Regions from separate parts of the Tessaracoccus yangjingae genome, predicted to be linked through region 1. Evidence: riboswitches for the same ligand, from Rfam matches in the RefSeq annotation. Region 1 holds a riboswitch; the other holds the start of a gene.

Region 1 (5,009 bases):
GCGCTGCTGCCGACCGGGAGGGTGGCGTTGACCAGCTCGTCCCCGTCGTGCTGGATGGCCACCCGGACACCGTCGGTGCTGCCGGCCCCGGCGCGCAGGGCCACGGGGGCTGTGATCAGCACGCTGCCCGTGTAGGGGGCGACGAAGCGGCGCACGGTGTCGACGGGCGGGGACTGCTTCTCCATCTTCTCGACCAGGTCGTCCAACTCCTGGCTGCTGGTGGACGGCAGAGCCGACGAGCCGAGCGGAACCGGGGTGCCCTCGCTGTCGCCCTGGAACGTGGGGATGCCACCCACGAGGCGGTTGAACAGCACGGTGCCGTTGTTGACGAAGTCCACGAGGCCGTCGGCGTTGACGTCGGCGAAGTAGGCGCGGCTCCAGGAGAAGGCAAGCCCGGTGCCCACGCCGATGGCGACCAGCGGGTACGCCTCGAACGACACCTGGAAGCCGAAGTTCGAGTCCTTCGACAGGCTCGGCAGATTGACCGCATCCGAGGCGTCCCACGTCTTCGGCCCACCCGGCCCGCTCGTGTTGAGCCTGAACTTGATGCCCCCGTCGTCGGCCTGGAAGACCTTGTCGGGAAGGTTGTCTCCGTTGAGGTCGATCCACTCGACAAGCGAGGCGGAGTCGGCCCCGCTCAACTCGATCCCCGCGCCGAAGGATCCCGTCTTCAGCGGGACGGCGGCGTTGAAGCCGATGTAGATGTTGCCGGACCCGCCGTTCGACTCGCCGCCGCCGAGGGCGGACACGTCCGCGATTTCGTCGAGGAAGGTGCGGTCCCGCACGTCGGACTTGGTGTCCTGCGTCGACTGGGCGGTGAGTCCGTCGATGCTGCTGCCGCTGCCGGTCAGGTCGTCGTACCAGTCGATCTCGTGCACGTGCGGGTCGTCGACGCCCTGGGTGATGGTGCGCAGCAGGGACTTGCCGAACCGGCCCTCGGCGTAGCCGAACGTGTACCGGGCGGCGATGTCGGTGTAGGTGCGCACGGCGCCGGAGGCGGGCGCGGGCCCGTGCCTGACCTCCACGCGGGCGAGTCGGTCGACGAGGACGTCGACGTAGCCGAGGCCCGCGTCGATGACGGGGTCGCGGCGGACGGCGCCCGGAGCGGGCATCTGGGACTCGCGGATGAACTCGACGCGGTAGGGCGCGCCGTTGAAGTCGGTCACGCTCGCGGTGGCGTCGGTGTAGAGGATCTGCCTGAGAAACGTGTGCTGACCGCAGAGGCTTGCGGACGGGGTGCAGCCCTGGTTGACGATCCAGGCCGAGCCGTCGAACTGGTAGACGACCTTCTGGTACTCGTAGCGGATGAGGTTGACGCCCACGTCGCGCTGGGCGGAGAGCTTCCATTCGACGATGTGGCCCGCCTCGTTGCGCACGACGGACGCCTCGTCGAACGAGGCCGGGGTGGCGACCGCCGGGCCGCCGCTGTCGGGCTTCCCGCCGTACCAGCGCACCTTGCCATCCTGGCTCCTGACCTCCCAGAAGTAGTTGGCGGGCCAGCCGGACCCCTCACGGTGCCGGATGATCTCGTCGAAGTCGGTCTCCACCTGCCGCGCATAGTCCGCCCTGGAACCGTCCACGCGGTTCTCCCAGGCGGAGCCGTTGGCGTTGGGGGTCAACAGGTCCCCGTCGAGGAGGTAGGACTCGCTCTCCTTCGCCTGGTCGAAGTGCGGCGCGCCGAAGGAGGTGTCGACGACGACCTCCCCCACCCCGAGATCCCACCCGAGGCCCAGCCACCCGTTGCCGCCGCCCGAGGTGTAGGACAGCGACAGCTCCGGCGTGATCCCGTGACCCGGGGGGATGTCGATCGGGTACGAGAGGTCCATCGAGCCGGTGTTGTTGGCGATCGGCGCCTCGATGAGCGACAGTCCCTCCGTCGGGTCCGGCTGGGCAAGGCCCGTCTTGTCGTCCTCGCCGAACGCCTGGGGCGAGATCGGCTGCTGTGGCGAGAGCGTGTCGGTGGCCAGCTGGCTCGCGGCGATGCCGTCGTCACCGGAGCCGCCGGACTCCACCGACGTGGCGGGCACCACGCCGACGCTGGTGACGATCAGGGCGAAGATGGACATCACGGCGAGCGCACGGCGGGGCATGGGCATGGAGGTCTCCTGGTTGAACCATTGACTAGGACACACCCCACCCCAGATCCTCGGCCCACGGATATCGGGCAAATGCCCTATCTCACCGCCGGCCTGAGCGGAGCCACGCTGGAGGACCACTGTCGCACCGCCCCTCCCGGACCGGTGCGCGGACGTCCCCGCGTTGGGTATAGCCTTGTGGCCACACACAGGGGAGCGCCACTCGGGCGCTGAGAGTGCGGGCAAGCCGCAGACCCTCAAACCTGATCCGGTTAGCACCGGCGTAGGGAGTGAGAATTCTCCTCGGCTGCCGCCGAGCCTCCGAAAGGAGCGAGCATCACCATGCAGACCATCGTCAAGACCCTCGCGGCCGGCGCCGTGGCGCTGACCCTCGTCGCCTGCGGGTCACCGCAGCCGGAGACCGGCTCGTCGTCCTCGGCCCCCGCCGAGCTCCGCGAGACCGACACCCTCACGGTGTTGACCCACGACGCCTTCACCCTCCCCGACGAACTCAAGGCGAAGTTCGCCGAGGAGACGGGCTACGAGGTGACCTACACCACCCCCGGCGACGGCGGGGCCCTGGTCAACCAGCTCATCCTCACGAAGGACTCGCCGCTGGGCGACGTGGTGTTCGGCGTGGACAACACGTTCGCGTCCCGCGCCGCCGAGGCCGGCGTCCTGGCCCCCTACGAGTCGGAGGCGGCCTCCTCCGTCCCTGAGGAGCTGCGGGCCCCGGGCCTCACCGCCGTCGACTACGGCGACGTCTGCATCAACGCCGACACGGTGTGGTTCGAGGCCAACGACCTCCCGCTGCCCCAGACGCTGGACGACCTGACCGACCCGCGCTACAAGGACCTGCTGGTGGTGACCAACCCCGCCTCGTCGTCGCCCGGCCTGGCGTTCCTCATCGCGACGGTGGGCGCGAAGGGCGAGGGCTACCTCGACTACTGGCGGGCCCTCATGGACAACGGCACCAAGGTGGCCGCCGGCTGGACCGACGCCTACTACACGGACTTCTCCGGCGCCGACGGCAAGGGCCCCCGCCCCCTCGTGCTCTCCTACGCCACCTCCCCCGCCTTCACCGTGACCGGCGACACCTCGACCACCGTGGCCCTCCTGGACACCTGCTTCCGGCAGGTGGAGTACGCCGGCGTGATCGCCGGGGCCGAGAACGAGGTGGGGGCGGCCAAGTTCATCGACTTCCTGCTCACCCCCGAGGTGCAGGCCGCGATCCCGGAGAACCTGTACATGTTCCCGGCCGTCCCCGGGACCCCACTGCCCGAGGTCTGGCAGAGGTTCGCGGTGCTCCCGGACGCGCCCATCGACGTGCCGCAGGACCTGATCGGCGCGTCGCGTGACGAGTGGATCCGCGCGTGGACGGACGCCACGAGTTGAACCGTGCGCTCTGGAGGGCCGGCTGGGTGATCGCGGCCGCGATCCCCGCCGCCTTCCTGGCGCTGTTCTTCGCCTGGCCCGCCGCCAGCCTCATCGCGCGCGGCTTCCACGACGGCACGAGCTGGACACTGGACGGGTTCGCCGCGGTCTTCGGCTCCCCCAGGACGTGGAGCGCGGTCCGCTTCACCCTGGGCTCCGCCCTGTCCACGACGGCGGCCTGCCTGGTCCTCGGGCTGCCGGGCGCCTACCTCCTCTACCGGTGCAGCTTCACCGGCCGCGACACTCTCCGCGCTCTGGTCGCCGTCCCGTTCGTGCTGCCGACGGTGGTGGTGGGCGTGGCGTTCGGGTCGCTGCTGCGTGAAGACGGCCTGCTGGGCGGGCTCGGCCTCGGCGGCTCCGTGGCCGCCATCCTCGCGGCCATGGTCTTCTTCAACTACTCCGTCGTCGTGCGCACGGTGGGCACGTTCTGGGCCCGGCTGGACCCCCGGCTCGCGCAGGCGGCCGCGACACTCGGCGCCTCCCCGGCCCGCGTGCTCATGACCGTCACCCTGCCCACCCTCGCGCCCGCGCTCCTGTCGGCCGCGTCGCTGGTGTTCCTGTTCAGCGCATCGTCCTACGGCATCGTCATGGTCCTGGGCGAGACGAGGTTCCAGACCATCGAGACCGAGATCTGGTTCCTCACCACGCAGCTGCTGGACCTGCCCGCCGCGGCGGCGCTGTCGGTGGCGCAGCTGGTGATCGTGACCGCGACCCTCTGGCTCAGCGGACACGCGCAGAGCACCATGACCAGGGCTCTGAGGCTCCAGCCGGACGTCGCCGGGGCACGCCCGCTCACGCTGTCCCGCGACTGGCCCGCGGCTACCGTGACGGCGGCCGTGATCGTGCTGTTGCTCGGCCTGCCCATGGCGAACCTGCTGTGGCGCTCGCTGCACTTCCAGGGGCGCCTCGGGCTCGACAACTTCTCCCGCCTGGCGACGGCCGGGGACCTCGGCGCCAGCGTGTGGGAGGCGCTGCGCACCACGATGGTCACCGCCTCCGCCGCCACGGCGCTCGCCCTCACGCTCGGCGTCCTCGTGGCGTTGGTGGCCTCGCGACGGCCGCGGCGTCGCGACGCCCGGCACGCGCTCGCGGCGCTGGAGGGGCTGTTCCTGCTGCCGCTCGGGATCTCGGCGGTGACCGTCGGCTTCGGCTACCTCATCACGCTCAACCGGCCCCCGTTGGACCTGCGTTCGAGCATTGTGCTCATCCCGATCGCGCAGGCGGTGGTGGCGCTGCCGCTCGTGGTGCGGACGCTGCTCCCCACCCTCCGGGCCATCGACCCCCGTCAGCTGGAGGCGGCCGCGACCCTCGGCTCCAGCCCGCTCCAGGTCCTCCGGCGCATCGAGTTCCCCCACCTCGGCCGCGGCCTGGGGCTCGCCGCCGGCTTCGCGTTCGCGACCTCGCTCGGGGAGTTCGGCGCCACGTCGTTCCTCGCCCGGCCCGACAACCCCACCCTCCCCGTCCTGATCTTCCGCGCCTTCGGGCGGCCCGGCGCCGAGA
Region 2 (5,009 bases), on a different contig from region 1:
GCCGTCCACGCGGCCCTGCAGTTCCCGGCGCTCGCCGAGGACGTGCTGGTCAGCGGCGCGGGTCCCATCGGGATCATGGCGGCCCTGGTGGCAAAGTTCCAGGGGGCGCGCAACGTCGTGGTCACCGACCTCAACGACGAGCGGCTCGAGCTGGCCCGCCGGCTGGGGCTGACAAACACCGTCAACGTGTCGCGCGAGGACCTGGCCGACGTGTACGACCGGTTCGACATGCGGGAGGGGTTCGACATCGGGCTGGAGATGTCCGGCTCCGGGGCCGCGCTGTCGTCGATGATCGCGCACATGACGCACGGGGGACGGATCGCGCTGCTGGGCACGCCGTCGAGGCCGCTGGAGGTGGACTTCTCCACCATCATCTTCAACATGCTGACCATCCAGGGCGTGACCGGGCGGCAGATCTTCGAGACCTGGTACGCCATGAGCGCGCTGCTGCGCTCGGGTTTGGACATCTCGGGGGTCATCACCCACCGCTTCCCGGCGTCGTCGTTCCGCGAGGCGTTCGATGTCGCGGCGGCGGGTCACGCCGGCAAAGTCATCCTGACCTGGGACGAGTGAGGACCACCATGGCATTCCTGGACCACATCCGCGGCGAGCTCGCGCAGCTGCGCGCCGACGGCCTGTACAAGACGGAGGCGCCGTTGACGACGGCGCAGGCCGCGCACGTGGGCACCCCCTCCGGCGAGGTGATCAACCTGTGCGCCAACAACTACCTGGGGCTGGCTAACTCGCCGGTGCTGATCGACGCCGCCAAGCGCGCCTACGACCGGTGGGGCTTCGGCATGGCGTCGGTGCGGTTCATCTGCGGCACGCAGACGCAGCACCAGGAGCTGGAGTCGCGGATGACGGCGTTCCTCCGGACCGGACGCAACGGCTTCGACGGCTGGGACACCATCCTCTACTCCTCCTGCTTCGACGCCAACGGCGGCCTGTTCGAGACCCTGTTCGGGGCCGAGGACGCCATCATCTCCGACGAGCTCAACCACGCCTCCATCATCGACGGCGTCCGCCTGAGCAAGGCCGCCCGCTACCGCTACCGCAACCGCGACATGGCTGACCTGCGCGCCCAGCTGGAGGCGTCGCGGGGGGCGCGGCACCGCGTGATCGCCACCGACGGGGTCTTCTCGATGGACGGGTTCGTGGCGCCGCTCGACGAGATCTGCGCGCTGGCCGACGAGTACGACGCTCTGGTGATGGTCGACGACTCGCACGCGGTGGGCTTCGTCGGCGAGACCGGCGCGGGGACGCCGGAGCGCTTCGGCGTGATCGACCGGGTGGACATCCTGACCGGAACGCTGGGGAAGGCGCTGGGCGGGGCCTCGGGCGGGTACACGTGCGCCCGGTCCGAGGTGGTGGAGCTGCTTCGGCAGAGGTCGCGGCCGTACCTGTTCAGCAACTCGCTGGCGCCGTCGATCGTCGCCGCGACGATCGCCTGCCTGGACCTGCTGGAGACCTCGTCGGCCCTGCTGGAGCGGTTGGCTGAGAACACGGCCTACTTCCGCCGTCGGATGGTCGAGGAGGGGTTCGACATCCCCGAGTCCGACCACCCCATCGTCCCGGTGATGCTGGGCGACGCCGTCCTCGCCGCGCGGATGGCCGACGAGGTGCTGGCCCGGGGCGTGTACGTGCGGGCGTTCTCCTTCCCCGTCGTGCCCAGGGGCGCGGCCCGGATCCGGACCCAGATGTCGGCCGGATTGTCGCGGGCGGACCTTGATGTCGCGGTGGGCGCCTTCGTCGCGGCCCGCGCCGCCGTCGGCGAGGCTCAGACCGATTGATCAGTGGTTCCCAACCGCGGAGAGACGGTCCCCCAGTGACGGGCTTCACGCTCAGGCCGGCAGGGGGCACCGGCACTGCGGGCACTTTTTCGCGGTCAGCGGGGCGGGAGGGCCCACTGGTAGGCTCGCCGAAGCCGGGGTGCCCCGAAGTCGGGGCTGAGAACACACCCGCAACACCTGATCTAGGTCGTGCTAGCGAAGGGAGCCACCTCTCATGACCATTCCCACCCCCTCCACGCCCGGCGACGCCACCGACGTCGCCCCACCGCACCCCACGAGCGCCATCCTCGCCGCCCTCCGCGACACCACCCCGCTGGTGCACTGCATGACCAACACCGTGGTGCCCGAGATCACCGCCAACGTGCTGCTCGCCGTCGGGGCCGCACCCGCCATGATCGACCTCCCCGAGGAGGCCGCGATCTTCGCCACCGTCGCCTCCGCCCTGCTCATCAACGTGGGCAACGGCCTCTCCGAGCAGCACGAGGGCATGCGCCGCGCGGCGGCGGCGGCCGACGGCGCGGGCACCCCCTGGGTCCTCGACCCGGTCGCGGTGGGCGCCCTCCCCGTGCGCACGCAGCTCGCCCGCGACCTCCTCGCCCACCGCCCCACCGCCATCCGCGGCAACGCCTCCGAGATCCTGGGCCTCGCCGGCGCCAGCGGCGGAGGTCGCGGGGTGGACGCCACCGACGAGGTGGAGGCCGCCGTCGAGACCGCCCGCAGCCTCTCAGCCGCCACGGGCGCCGTCGTGGCCATCTCCGGCCCGGTGGACGTGGTGGTCAGCCCCACCCAGACCACCAGGATCACCGGCGGGCACCCGCTGATGCCGCTGGTTATCGGCACCGGCTGCGCGCTCGGCGCGACGGTGGCCGCGACACTCGGCGCCTGCCGCGACACGCACGCCGCGCATGACGCCGTCGTGGCCGCCCACGCCCTCTTCGGCGCCGCGGGGCTCACGGCCGCCCAGCACGCCCGCCACCCGGGCAGCTTCCGCACCGCCTGGCTAGACGCCCTCCACGCGCTCACGCCCGAAGAGGTCGCCGCCCTCGTCACCATCGAGGAGCAGGCATGACACAGGCCTCGCCCGGCCTCGCCGACGGCGTCGACTGGCGCCTCTACTACGTCACCGACACCGCCCTCTCCGGCGGCCCGGACCGGGTCCCGCACGTCGTGGAGCAGGCCGTCCTCGGCGGCGCCGGGGTGGTGCAGATCCGCGACAAGGACCTCCCCGGCTACGAGTTCCTCGCCCTCGCCAGGGCCTGCGTGCAGGCCGCCCGCCGCGCCCAGGATCAGACGGGGCGCCCCGTCGCGCTCGTCGTCAACGACCGCCTCCACGTGGCCGAGGAGCTGGGCCTCCACTTCCATCAGGGCCAGGACGACGGCGACATCACGCAGGCCAGGCACCGCCTCGGCGCGGATCTCCTCATCGGCCTCAGCATCTCCACCCAGGACGAACTGGACGCCGAGCTCGCGGACCAGACGGCCGACGTCCTCGGCTTCTCCCCACTGTGGGCCACACCCACCAAGACCGACGCCGCCCCCGCGCTGGGGTCCGACGGCACCGCACGGCTCGTCGCAGGCACCGCGGCCCGCGCGAAGACCCTCGCGATCGGCGGCATCAACGCCGCCAACGCGGCGCAGGCCATCGCCACGGGCGTGGACGGGATCTGCGTCGTGTCCGCCATCACCACCGCCCCCGATCCGCGAGCCGCCGCCGCCGGGCTGCTCGCCCTCTGGAGAACCCGATGACCACCACCACCCCGAAGATCGCGTTGAGCATCGCAGGCTCGGACCCCAGCGGGGGCGCCGGCATCCAGGCGGATCTCAAGACGTTCACGGCCCTCGGCGTCTACGGCGCCGCCGCCCTAGCGGGTCTGACCGTGCAGAACACCCAGGGGGTCCGCGCGGCCCGCCCGGTCGACCCGTCCTTCGTCCGCGACCAGATCCTGGCGGTGTTCGACGACCTCCCCGTCGCCGCCACGAAGCTCGGCATGCTCTCGAACGCGGAGGTGGCCAACGCGGTGGCCGACGTGCTCGAGGAGCGCCGCGACCACGCGGGCCTCATCATCCTGGACCCCGTCATGATCGCCACGTCCGGCGACGCGCTGCTCACCGACGACGCCGTCGACGTCGTCCGCACCCGCCTGCTCCCGCTCGCCGATGTCGTCACGCCCAACGTTCCCGAGGCCGCCGTCCTCCTCGGCCAACCGCCCGTCACCGACACCAACGGCCTCATCCGCCAGGCGCGCCAACTCGTCGACGCCGGCGCCCGCGCCGTCCTGGCCAAGGGCGGGCACCTCACCGGCACCGAGCTCACGGACGTCTTCGCCCACGGCGACGAGCTGTCCCTGCTGACCGGCCCCCGCATCGCGACCCGGCACACCCACGGCACCGGCTGCACCCTGAGCTCGGCGATCGCAGCCGTCGCGGCCCGCCGGGGCGACACCCGGCGCACCGGCGTGCGGCTCGAGTCCGTGGAGGAGGCGCGCGACTACCTCATGCGCGCCCTCGAGTCCGGCGCGGGCTGGCGGCTCAGCCGCACCGCTGACCAGGGCCACGGCCCGGTGAACCACCTCGTGGGCCGGGTGGAGTCGTGGCTGTGAGCCCCGACTGGACCCCGGGGCCCTTCAGCGCCGAGGCCTGGGACGCCACCGCCGCCATCCGCGGGCGCATCGACACGCTCCCCCTCCTCACTGAGCTCGCCGACGGCACCCTGGAGGCGCACCGCTTCGTCGAATACCTCGGACAGGACGACTTCTACCTCCGCGGCTACACCCGGGCGCTGGCCACCCTCTCCTCCCGGGCCCCCACCTCCCAGGCCGCCGCGTTCTGGGCACGCAGCGCCGGCGAGGCGGTGGAGGCCGAGGTGCTCATGCACGACGCACTCTTGGCCGACGAACGGCTGAGCGGCCTCGCCCGCCCCGCCGTCGCCTCCCCCACCACCCGCGCCTACGTCAACTCGCTCCTCGCGGCGACGGCGTTCGAGCCGTATGCGGTCGGTGTCGCGGCGGTGCTGCCCTGCTACTGGGTGTACGCCGACGTGGGCGCCACCCTCGCCCACCGGGCCGCGCAGCTCGACGACCATCCCTACGCCGGATGGGTGGCCGCCTACGCCGATCCCGCCTTCCAACAGGTCACCCGGGAGGCCATCGCCCTCCTCGACCACGCCGCCGCGGAGGCCGACGACGCCACCAGGGGGCGGATGCTCACGGCCTTCGTCGA

The links. A riboswitch is a leader RNA that binds a small molecule or an ion and turns the genes downstream of it on or off. The one in region 1 is predicted to bind thiamine pyrophosphate.
Region 2: another riboswitch for thiamine pyrophosphate. It lies ahead of thiM (hydroxyethylthiazole kinase); the one in region 1 lies ahead of ACZK5D_RS00815 (thiamine ABC transporter substrate-binding protein).

Annotation. Positions count from the first base shown of each region.
Region 1 covers NZ_JBUZNN010000001.1:169,363-174,371, reverse strand. Annotated here, with positions in the region: gene ACZK5D_RS00820 (SpvB/TcaC N-terminal domain-containing protein) at 1-2,096, opposite strand, end outside; TPP riboswitch at 2,276-2,382, shown strand; gene ACZK5D_RS00815 (thiamine ABC transporter substrate-binding protein) at 2,418-3,470, shown strand; gene ACZK5D_RS00810 (ABC transporter permease) at 3,449-5,009, shown strand, end outside.
Region 2 covers NZ_JBUZNN010000008.1:111,447-116,455, reverse strand. Annotated here, with positions in the region: gene tdh (L-threonine 3-dehydrogenase, zinc-binding type) at 1-573, shown strand, start outside; gene kbl (glycine C-acetyltransferase) at 582-1,790, shown strand; TPP riboswitch at 1,916-2,011, shown strand; gene thiM (hydroxyethylthiazole kinase) at 2,005-2,859, shown strand; gene thiE (thiamine phosphate synthase) at 2,856-3,536, shown strand; gene thiD (bifunctional hydroxymethylpyrimidine kinase/phosphomethylpyrimidine kinase) at 3,533-4,390, shown strand; gene ACZK5D_RS12270 (TenA family protein) at 4,387-5,009, shown strand, end outside.